Regions from separate parts of the Nocardioides sp. cx-173 genome, predicted to be linked through region 2. Evidence: predicted binding sites of a transcription regulator. Region 2 holds the regulator's gene; each other region holds the start of a gene.
The links. The regulator LexA, encoded in region 2, represses DNA repair genes until DNA is damaged. The targets are predictions, from matches to a motif close to TCGAACANNTGTTCGA.

Region 1: a site for LexA is predicted at 1,542-1,557, ahead of LQ940_RS06465 (HNH endonuclease signature motif containing protein). Genes of this name have one in related genera too.
Region 3: a site for LexA is predicted at 1,908-1,923, ahead of ruvC (crossover junction endodeoxyribonuclease RuvC). Genes of this name have one in related genera too.

The regions. Positions count from the first base shown of each region.
Region 1 covers NZ_CP088262.1:1,344,298-1,347,562, forward strand. Annotated here, with positions in the region: gene LQ940_RS06455 (VOC family protein) at 6-485, opposite strand; gene LQ940_RS06460 (DinB family protein) at 612-1,415, opposite strand; gene LQ940_RS06465 (HNH endonuclease signature motif containing protein) at 1,570-2,934, shown strand; gene LQ940_RS06470 (hypothetical protein) at 3,053-3,265, shown strand, end outside.
Region 2 covers NZ_CP088262.1:600,439-603,703, reverse strand. Annotated here, with positions in the region: gene LQ940_RS02845 (mismatch-specific DNA-glycosylase) at 1-262, opposite strand, end outside; gene LQ940_RS02840 (hypothetical protein) at 377-730, shown strand; gene LQ940_RS02835 (LysM peptidoglycan-binding domain-containing protein) at 826-1,086, opposite strand; gene lexA (transcriptional repressor LexA) at 1,497-2,210, shown strand; gene LQ940_RS02825 (MXAN_6640 family putative metalloprotease) at 2,221-3,265, shown strand, end outside.
Region 3 covers NZ_CP088262.1:2,499,456-2,502,720, reverse strand. Annotated here, with positions in the region: gene LQ940_RS12125 (signal peptidase I) at 1-313, shown strand, start outside; gene pdxT (pyridoxal 5'-phosphate synthase glutaminase subunit PdxT) at 383-997, shown strand; gene LQ940_RS12115 (YebC/PmpR family DNA-binding transcriptional regulator) at 1,010-1,780, shown strand; gene ruvC (crossover junction endodeoxyribonuclease RuvC) at 1,960-2,502, shown strand; gene ruvA (Holliday junction branch migration protein RuvA) at 2,499-3,095, shown strand; gene ruvB (Holliday junction branch migration DNA helicase RuvB) at 3,139-3,265, shown strand, end outside.

The DNA of each region.
Region 1 (3,265 bases), 740 kb from region 2:
GGCGGTCAGTCTCCGTCGTAGGCCTTCTGCATGGAGGCGATGTCGATCTTGACCATCTGGAGCATCGCCTGGGTGGCGCGGATGTTGGCCTCGGTGGTCAGGTCGCCGCAGAGCTCCTCAAGTTGTGTGGGCACGATCTGCCACGACACCCCGAACTTGTCCTTGCACCAGCCGCACGCCTGCTCCTGGCCGCCGTCGGCGGTGAGCAGGTCCCAGAAATGGTCGACTTCCGCCTGGGTGTCGACGTTGAGGTAGATGGAGAAGGCCTCGTCCAGGGTGAACTCGGCTCCGGCGTTGATCGCGGTGACCGGCATCCCGGCCACGGTGAAGTCGACGATGAACTCGCCCGGCGTCGTCTGCGGCAGTCCTTCGGGTGCGACGACGACGTTGGTGACCTTGGAGTCGGGGATGTGCTGCTCGTAGAAGCGGGCGGCGTCGCCCGCCTTGCCGTTGCTGAACCACAGGTGGGCTCGTGCGGTGACCATGACGACCTCCTCGGGGCGAGCCTCCGGGCGAGGCCGCTGTCGAGTCAGACTCAGGACCGTCCCGGGATTCATCGTCCTGGTGCGCGATCCCCGCGCTGAGGAGTACCTCGGACAGGCGCCTGTCGCCTACGTCCGGGTCTCGAGGATCGCGAGGTCGCGCTCGGCGTAGAGCCGGTGCTCCCACTCCTCGTTGAGGATGGTGCGCAGGCACTGCGCGACCGGGAAGCTCTCCGGCGGCGGCCAGCCCGGGCCGTCGATCGGCTCGGTGTCGCCGTCGAGCGTCTCCTGAGTCAGCTCGTCGAGGTAGCGGCGTACGGCGTCGCGGCGGCTCTCGCGCAGCTCGAGCACCTCCTCGAGGGAGGGTCGAGCGGCGCGGTCGCGGGGGATGCCCGGGGTGTCGGGCATCTGGTCCCATGGCAGCTCGAGCGGGTGCCACGGGGAGGGGTCGCCCAGGATGGCGCGGCTCAGCCACGCGTCCGTGGCGAAGGCGAGGTGGCGCAGGGTCTCGATGAACGACCACTCGCCGTCGACGGACTCGTGCAGCACGGCCGGGTCGAGGCGCCGGGCCCGCTCGACGGTGCCGGCCCAGAGCTCCTCGAGCAGGTCCCAGGCAGCCCGGAAGCCGTCGGGGTCCGTCGGCCGCATCGCCGCCCGGCCGGGATGGCGCCGGTCGAGCTCCTCCTGCACGAAGGAGGCGACGTCGATGCCGTTGACGGTCAGCTTCACCACCTCCCCGACGATGTCGAGGTCGACGATCTCGACGCCGTGCATGCGCACGCCGACCAGGTCGGTGCCGCGGATGGTCATGTCGTACATCTCGGAGTCGATGAGCTCGACGTGCTCGAGGTGGACGCGCTCGAAGCGCGTGTTGCTCAGGTCGACCCGGGTGAGGCGCGAGCCGCTCAGGTCCTCGTCGGTGAAGTCAGCCATGGCCCGACGCTAGACCCGCCCCCCGACACCGTCACCCCCCGTTGACCGAGCAGCGACGAGCGCCAGCGAGGAGCGCCCGTCGAGATCCGGTGACCCGACCAGGAACCCCACACAAAGCCTTGCGCCTCGAACGTCTGTTCGGTTAGTATAGACCATGTCCATCGCGCACCTCGACGACCACCGGCCCAGCGCCGATGGGCCAGGCGCGCCCGAGGACCTGATCGCCGCAGTCCGCCAGGCGCGGACCCGCGCCGACGCCGCCGAGGCCGACCTGCTGCGACTCGGCCTGGCCTGGGCCCACACCCACCTCGAGGACCCCGCCGACGACACCTGGCACGCCGCCCGCAGCCGCGGCGCCTACCACGACGGCGCGCCGCACGTCGAGGACCTGACCGACCCCGGGGTGCTGGAGTGGTTCGGGCTCCCGCGCCTGGCCTGGGACGCGCCGGCCGCGTTCGCGGTGGCCAACCAGATGACCACCACCGCCGGCAAGGCCTACCTGCGCGACGCCCTGACCCTGGCCCACCGCCTGCCCCGCGTCCACGCCCGCGTGCTGGCCGGCCAGGTCCCGGTCTGGCGGGCGCGCCGGATCGCGCAGGCCGTGCTCGGCAAGCCCGCCGACGTGGCCGCCTACGTCGACCTCGAGGTCGCCGAGCGCGCCCACCAGGTCGGCGCCACCACCCTGGACCAGGTCCTGGACGAGGCGATGCTGCGGCTCTACCCCGAGCAGCGCGAGGCCGAGCAGCTCGAGGCCCTCGACCACCGCCACGCCACCGTGCACGAGGGCTCGCTCAACCACACCGGCGTCGCCGAGATGACCCTGCGCGCCGACTGGTCCGACCTCACCGACTTCGACCGCGCCCTGTCCCTGGTCGCGGCCGCGCTGCTGCGTGACGGCTGCACCGAGTCCTTCGACGTACGCCGCGCGATGGCGATCGGCATCCTCGCCGACCCCGCCCGAGCCCTCGCGCTCATCAACGGCGACCAGGCCCCCGTGCCGACCAAGGGCATCGTGGCCTACCTCCACCTGAGCGGCGACGCGCCCCTGGGCTGCGACCCCGTCGCCACCGACGAGACCGGGCGGACCTGGCTGGTCGACACCGTGCGCGAGTGGCTCGCCCGCAACGACCGCTTCGTCACCGTCCGCCCCGTCATCGACCTCAACGACCACTGCGACGGCACCCGCCACCGCCCCGGCGAGACCGACCCGTACGTCCCCTCCCCGCTGATCGCCGAGAAGGTCCGCCTGCGCGATCCGACCTGCGTCTTCCCCTGGTGCACCCGACCTGCCCGCTCCTGCGACCTCGACCACATCACCCCCTACGACCACGGCGGGCCGACCTGCGAGTGCAACCTCGCCGCCCTGTGCCGACATCACCACCGCCTCAAGACCCACGCCGGCTGGACCTACCGACCACTCGCCCCCGGCACCTACCTCTGGCACGACCCCCACGGCCAGAGCTTCCTCACCACACCCCAGGGCACCACCGACCTCACCTACGCTGCCGATACCGGCTGACCGGCGGATAGCATCGCCGCGTGCCAGTGCCGCGCTGGACCTGTCCTATTGCGCGCTGCTGCTCTTCGGCGCCTGGGCCGCCCAGCTCGACCTCTACCTGCGCGTCGGGTGGCTCGACGTGGTCGTCCACGCCGCCGCGACCGGCCTCATCGCCGCCATGGCCTACCTCGCCCTCGTGCGGCTCGGCGCCCTGAGCCTGGCGCGCGACCCGGCCACCCCGCGCTGGCGGCTCGGCCGGGCCGTCGTCACACTGGCCCTCGGCACGTCGCTGGCCGTGGTCTGGGAGATGTGCGAGTGGTTCGGGCACACCCAGATCGACGACCGGATCCAG
Region 2 (3,265 bases):
TGTCCACGAGCTCCTCGATCTCCACCCAGCGCGGGTCCCAGTGGCCGACCAGGTCGGTGAGGCCCAAGCCCAGCTCGACGACCGTGTGGTCCTCCTCGGGGCGCAGCCGGCGCGGGGCCATGCCGCTGAGGTGCAGCGACTCCCAGAAGCTGTTGCCGGGCGAGGCGTAGTAGTGGTCGCGGGTCTTGGTGCTGGCGGCGCCGGCCAGGCCGCAGAAGACGACCACCGGGTCGGGGCCGACGATGTCGGGAAGGACCTCCATGCCGCCCGGTGCCCACTGCGGCCTCGAGACAGACGTCGGGCAGACGACGAGCACAGGACGAGCAGAGGACGGGGCGGGTAGGACGCCGGCCGGGCATCAGTCACAATGGCCCGCGTGAGCCAGGGAAAGCGCGCCGGGTCGCGCCGGGGCAGCAAGCCCAAGCGCGGACTGCGCCCCGCGCTGCTCGGCTACGCCCTCGCCGTGACGATCAGCGTGCTGGCCTGGGGCTACCTGGTCTACGCCGCCATCGACTTCGGGGGTCAGGCACGCGGCGGCGACGGGCAGGCCTGGACCTTCCTGGGACTGGCGTCCCTGGGCGCCGTGGCCTGCCTCTTCCTCGGGCTGATCCTCGCGGCCCGCCTGCTTCGGGCGCTGGGCATCACCCAGCCCCCGCCGCCCCAGGCGCCGAGCACTCCGGTCGAGTCCGGCCCGCCGGCGAGTCCCGGCGGGCGGCGCGCCGCGCGATAGAACGCCGCAGAGGGCGGGACCACCGGGTGGTCCCGCCCTCTGTCTTCCCCGGTTCGTCAGCCGGGGTCGAGGCGGCTGACGACGTCTGTGTGGTGCTAGCCGGCAGGAACGACCAGCTCCTGGCCGATCGAGACCATGCTCGAGTCGAGGGCGTTGAGGCGCGTGATCTCGTCCATCATCGTCCGGGTGTCGCCGTCGTCGGCGAGGTCGGAGGCGATGTCCCACAGGGTCTCGCCGGCACCGACCATCACCACTCGGGTGGGCTCCGGGGTGCCGGGGCGCTCGGTGGCGACCGAGCCGGACGCCAGTGCGAACCCGACGGTCAGGACGACCGCCAGGGCGAGCAGGAGGACCACCAGCCGGCCGCGTCGGGTCAGTCGCAGGGTGCTGCACTCGCTGTCTCGTCGGGGCAGGCTGCGCGGAGCACGAGCCAGTGCCGGAGACGGTGTGACAGACGGGGCAACAGACGGGGCGGAAGACAGGGTCATCGTGCTCATTAGGACCTCCTGGGGAAGTGGCGGTCAGCCTCGGGTCTTGCGTGGAGCTCATGTCTAACGGCGAGCACCGACAGTGACTGGCGAGACGGTGTCGATCACATGTCCGATCACATGTCCGATCACACGTTCGATCGAACATGTGATCGACAGTAGAGCACCTGTTCGAACGAAATCAAGACCCCAGGCGAACATTTGTTCGAACGTCTGGGCGCGACACGCCGTTCGAACAGGTGTTTGAACAACGCCGGGTTTGGTGGGACCCTCGACCCATGGCCAAGAAGACTGTCTCCGAGCTGCCCGACGGACCCCCGGACGCCACGGGGCTCACCCCGCGACAGCTGCGGGTGCTGGCGACGATCAAGGACAGCATCGAGCGGCGCGGCTACCCGCCGAGCATGCGCGAGATCGGCCAGGCGGTCGGCCTGACCAGCAGCTCGAGCGTCGCCCACCAGCTCAAGACGCTGGAGGAGAAGGGCTTCCTCAAGCGCGACCCCAACCGGCCGCGCGCGCTCGAGGTCTTCCTGCCCGAGGTGATGGCGGCCCGGCGCTCGATGAGCAGCGCCGAGGAGTCCTCCTACGACGAGACCGGGATCGGTGACGTCGCCCCGGCGCCGACCAACGTGCCGCTGCTGGGCCGGATCGCGGCCGGCGGCCCGATCCTGGCCGAGGAGACCTTCACCGACGTGTTCCCGCTGCCGCGCCAGCTGGTCGGCGAGGGCGAGCTGTTCCTGCTCGAGGTGTCCGGGGAGTCGATGATCGACGCCGCGATCTGCCACGGCGACTACGTGGTGATCAAGCGCGAGCAGACGGCCCAGAACGGCGAGATCGTGGCCGCGCTGATCGACGGGGAGGCCACCGTCAAGACCTTCCAGCGCAAGGACGGCCAGGTCTGGCTGCTGCCGCACAATGAGGCGTTCGAGCCGATCGACGGCACCCACGCGACCATCCTCGGCAAGGTCACCGCGGTCCTGCGCCGCATGTAGGGTCCCCAGGGTGCCCCCCCTTCACGCTCGCCGAGCACCCCTGCCCCTCCTCGCCCTGGTCGCCCTTGTCGGGCTGCTCGCCACGCTGCTGACCGCGCCCAGCGCCACGGCGCGGCCCGACACCACCGGGCGCGGCAAGGCCGCTGCCGCCCAGCCGAGCGCCGCCGAGCGCGCGCTCACCCGCGCCCAGCAGGTCCTGGACGGCTCGCGGCGCGGCGACGCCACGCTGGCGCTGCGCGACCTCGCCCTGCGTCTCGACGAGCTCGACGCGGGCGACCGCGCGGCCGCGCAGCGCGTGCTCGCGCGTCCCACGGGCGGCAAGGACGAGGACAGCTACGGCACCAACCCGGTGTCCACTCAGTGCTCCGACGTGGTCTGCGTGCACTGGGTCCAGAGCGGTCCCGAGGCCACGACCGCGACGTACGCCCAGACCACGCTCGCCACCGCCACCGCGGTGCACAAGCGCTACGTCGCCGCCGGCTACAAGGCCCCGAAGCCCGACGCGGGCAAGGGCGGCAACAGCCTGCCCGACATCTACATCGCCAACATCGGCGACCGCCGCCTCTACGGCTACTGCACCACCGACGAGAAGCGGCCGTTCAAGGCCCCCTGGGACCGCTACGCCTTCTGCGTGGTCGACAACGACTACCAGGCCTCGGAGTTCCCGACCAACACCCCGCTCGAGAACCTCCAGGTGACCGTGGCGCACGAGTACTTCCACGCCGTCCAGTACGCCTACGACTTCGCCGAGGACGGCTGGCTGCTCGAGGCCACCGCCGCGTGGGTCGAGGACGAGCTCTACGACGGCGTCGACGACAACCGCCAGTACCTCGCCGCGAGCCCTCTGCGCCAGCCGCGCAAGTCGATGGACCAGTTCGACCCTGCCACCGGCTACCACTACGGCGTGTGGATCTTCTTCCGCTACCTCGGCGAGCGCTTCCCGGCCAGCCAGGGCGGCCTGCCCACGATCGTGCGTGACATCTTCCGTCGCGCCGACGGCAGCGGGGCCGCCCGCAAGGACCAGTACTCCTGGCAGGCGGTCTCCAGCGTGCTGC
Region 3 (3,265 bases), 1.9 Mb from region 2:
GCCAACGCTGCAGTGCGCGGTCGGCGGCACCAAGGATAGTCGCATCGTGACCTTGACCTGGTTAGGAGTGAGCTCCCCTGCGACGACGTACGTCGTCACCGTGTCCACTTCCAAGGCGACGCCGGGGACAGTCGGAACAGTCGGAGGGACCAAGTCCGTGGCTATCACCTTCACTCCAAGTGAGCTCAGCAACGTCACGGTCACGGTCACCGTCACCCCGGAGATGACCGTTCGGTCAGCCTGGAAAGGTCCAGCAAGAACCAAGCAGTTCAAGGTGGGCAAGAACAAGAACGAAGCGCCCACCTGCCTCTAGCAGAGTGGTCCGAGCGTGGCCCCACGCAAGGCAACGGCCAGGCGTTCCTAGACTGACGGCGTGACCCGCATCACGACCGGCCGCACGACCACCCCCACGATCGGCGTCCTCGCCCTGCAGGGCGACGTGCGCGAGCACCTGCGCGCGCTCGAGTCGCTCGGGGTCGCCTCGATCGCCGTACGTCGCCCCAGCGAGCTGGAGGCCTGCGACGCGCTCGTGCTCCCTGGGGGCGAGTCGACGACGATGGCCAAGCTGGCCCGCACCTTTGAGCTGTTCGAGCCGGTCCGCGACCGGATCAAGCGCGGCATGCCCGCCTTCGGCACCTGCGCCGGGATGATCCTGCTCGCCGAGCGGGTCGAGGACGGGACGGCCGACCAGGAGACCCTCGGCGGGCTGGACATCACGGTGCGGCGCAACGCCTTCGGTCGCCAGGTCGACTCCTTCGAGGGGGACCTGGCGTTCGCCGGGCTCGACTCGCCCGTGCACGCCCTCTTCATCCGCGCGCCCTGGGTCGAGCAGGTCGGGGAGACGGTGCAGGTGCTCGCCGCGGTCACGCACGGCGAGGCCGCGGGTAGGATCGTCGCGGTCCGCCAGGGTCACCTGATGGCCACGTCGTTCCACCCCGAGGTCGGGGCGGACCACCGCATCCACAGCCTCTTCGTGGATCTCGTCAAGCAGTCGTAGGTAAGGGAGCGCATGTCCGGCCACTCCAAATGGGCGACCACCAAGCACAAGAAGGCGGTCGTCGACGCCAAGCGCGGCAAGATGTTCGCCAAGCTGATCAAGAACATCGAGGTCGCGGCCCGCATGGGCGGCGGTGACCCGACCGGCAACCCGACGCTCTACGACGCCATCCAGAAGGCCAAGAAGTCCTCGGTCCCCAACGACAACATCGACCGCGCGGTCAAGCGCGGCTCCGGCGCGGAGACCGGAGGGGCCGACTACCAGACGATCATGTACGAGGGCTACGGCCCCTCCGGCGTCGCCATGCTCATCGAGTGCCTCACCGACAACAAGAACCGCGCCGCCATGGAGGTCCGCACCGCCATGACCCGCAACGGCGGCTCGCTCGCCGACCCCGGGTCCGTGTCGTTCCTCTTCCACCGCAAGGGCGTCGTCGTGGTGCCCCGCGAGCAGGAGGGACGTCAGGTCAGCGAGGACGACGTGCTGGAGGCGACGCTCGAGGCCGGCGCCGACGACGTCCACGACCTCGGCGAGGCCATCGAGGTCATCTCGGAGGCCACCGACCTGGTCGATGTCCGTACCGCGCTCCAGAGCGCCGGCATCGACTACGACTCGGCCGAGGCCTCGTTCGTGCCCGACATGCAGGTCGCGCTCGACAAGGACGCCGCAGGCAAGATGTTCCGCCTGGTCGACGTGCTCGAGGACCTCGACGACGTCCAGAACATCTTCGCCAACTTCGACGTCCCCGACGACGTCATGGCCGCCCTCGACGACGAGTCCTGACCACATTCCGCTGACCCGTCAGAAACTTTCTGACGGGTCAGCGGAAAATCGGACGAGTTTGCGACGGGTCGGCGGTCTGGGGGCGTGTCGAGACCCTGGGGCGCGACGTGGGCGGATAGCGTGTTCTCCGAACAGGTGTTCGGACGAGAGGCGGCGCGATGAGCAGGCCCATGCGGGTGCTGGGAATCGACCCGGGGCTGACCCGATGCGGCATCGGGGTGGTCGAGGGCAGCGTGGGGCGTCCGCTGAGCCTGGTCGACGTCAACGTCGTGCGCACCTCCAGCGACCTCCCGGTGGCCGAGCGGCTGGTCACCATCGAGCGCGGCATCGACGCCTGGCTCGACGAGTACCGCCCCGACGCGGTCGCCGTCGAGCGGGTGTTCGCGCGCTCCGACAGCTCCACGATCATGGGTACGGCGCAGGCGAGCGGCATCGCCCTGGTCTGCGCGGCCCGGCGCGGCCTGCCGGTCGCGCTGCACACGCCCAGCGAGGTCAAGGCGGCGGTGTCCGGCAACGGCCGGGCCGACAAGGCCCAGGTGGGCGCCATGATCACCCGGATCCTGCGCCTGGAGACCCTGCCCAAGCCGGCCGACGCCGCCGACGCCCTGGCGCTCGCCATCACCCACATCTGGCGCGGCGGCGCACAGGCGCGCATCGACGCGGCGCTGGCCGCCAACCGCCGCCCACGGGCCACCGCCCCCACCTTCAGGAGCAGAGCGTGATCGCCTTCGTCCGCGGCCAGGTGGCCGCGCTGACCGTCTCCAGCGCCGTGCTCGAGGTCGGGGGAGTCGGCCTGGAGCTGATGTGCACCCCCGGCACCCTCGCGTCGCTGCGCCCGGGCCACCAGGCCACCCTGTCGACCAGCATGGTGGTGCGCGAGGACTCGCTCACGCTGTTCGGATTCGCCGACGATGACGAGAAGTCGACGTTCGAGCTCGTGCAGACCGCGTCCGGAGTCGGCCCCAAGGTCGCCCAGGCGATGGTCGCCGTGCTCAGCCCCGACGACCTGCGCCGCGCGATCGCCGCCGACGACGTCAAGACGCTGACCCGGGTGCCCGGCATCGGCCAGAAGGGCGCGCAGCGGATCATCCTCGAGCTCAAGGACCGCATCGGCGCCCCCACCGGCGCTCGGTCCGCGAGCCCGGCCGCCGCCGCCGCACCGTGGCGCGACCAGGTCACCCAGGGCCTGGTCGGGCTGGGCTGGTCGGCGAAGGACGCCGATGCGGCGGTGGAGACCGTCGCGCCCGAGGCCGGCGACCTGCCCGATGTGGGCGCGCTGCTGCGCGCCGCGCTGCGCTCGCTGAGCAAGGCCTGAGCCGGTGCACGAGGACGAGCTGGAGGTCGCCGAGGAGCAGTACCTGCGCTCGCTCACGGCCGCGGAGGCCGAGGGCGACGAGCGGGTGATCGAGGCGGCGCTGCGACCCCGATCGCTCGACGAGGTCGTCGGCCAGCACCGCGTACGCGAGCAGCTCGGCCTGGTGCTCG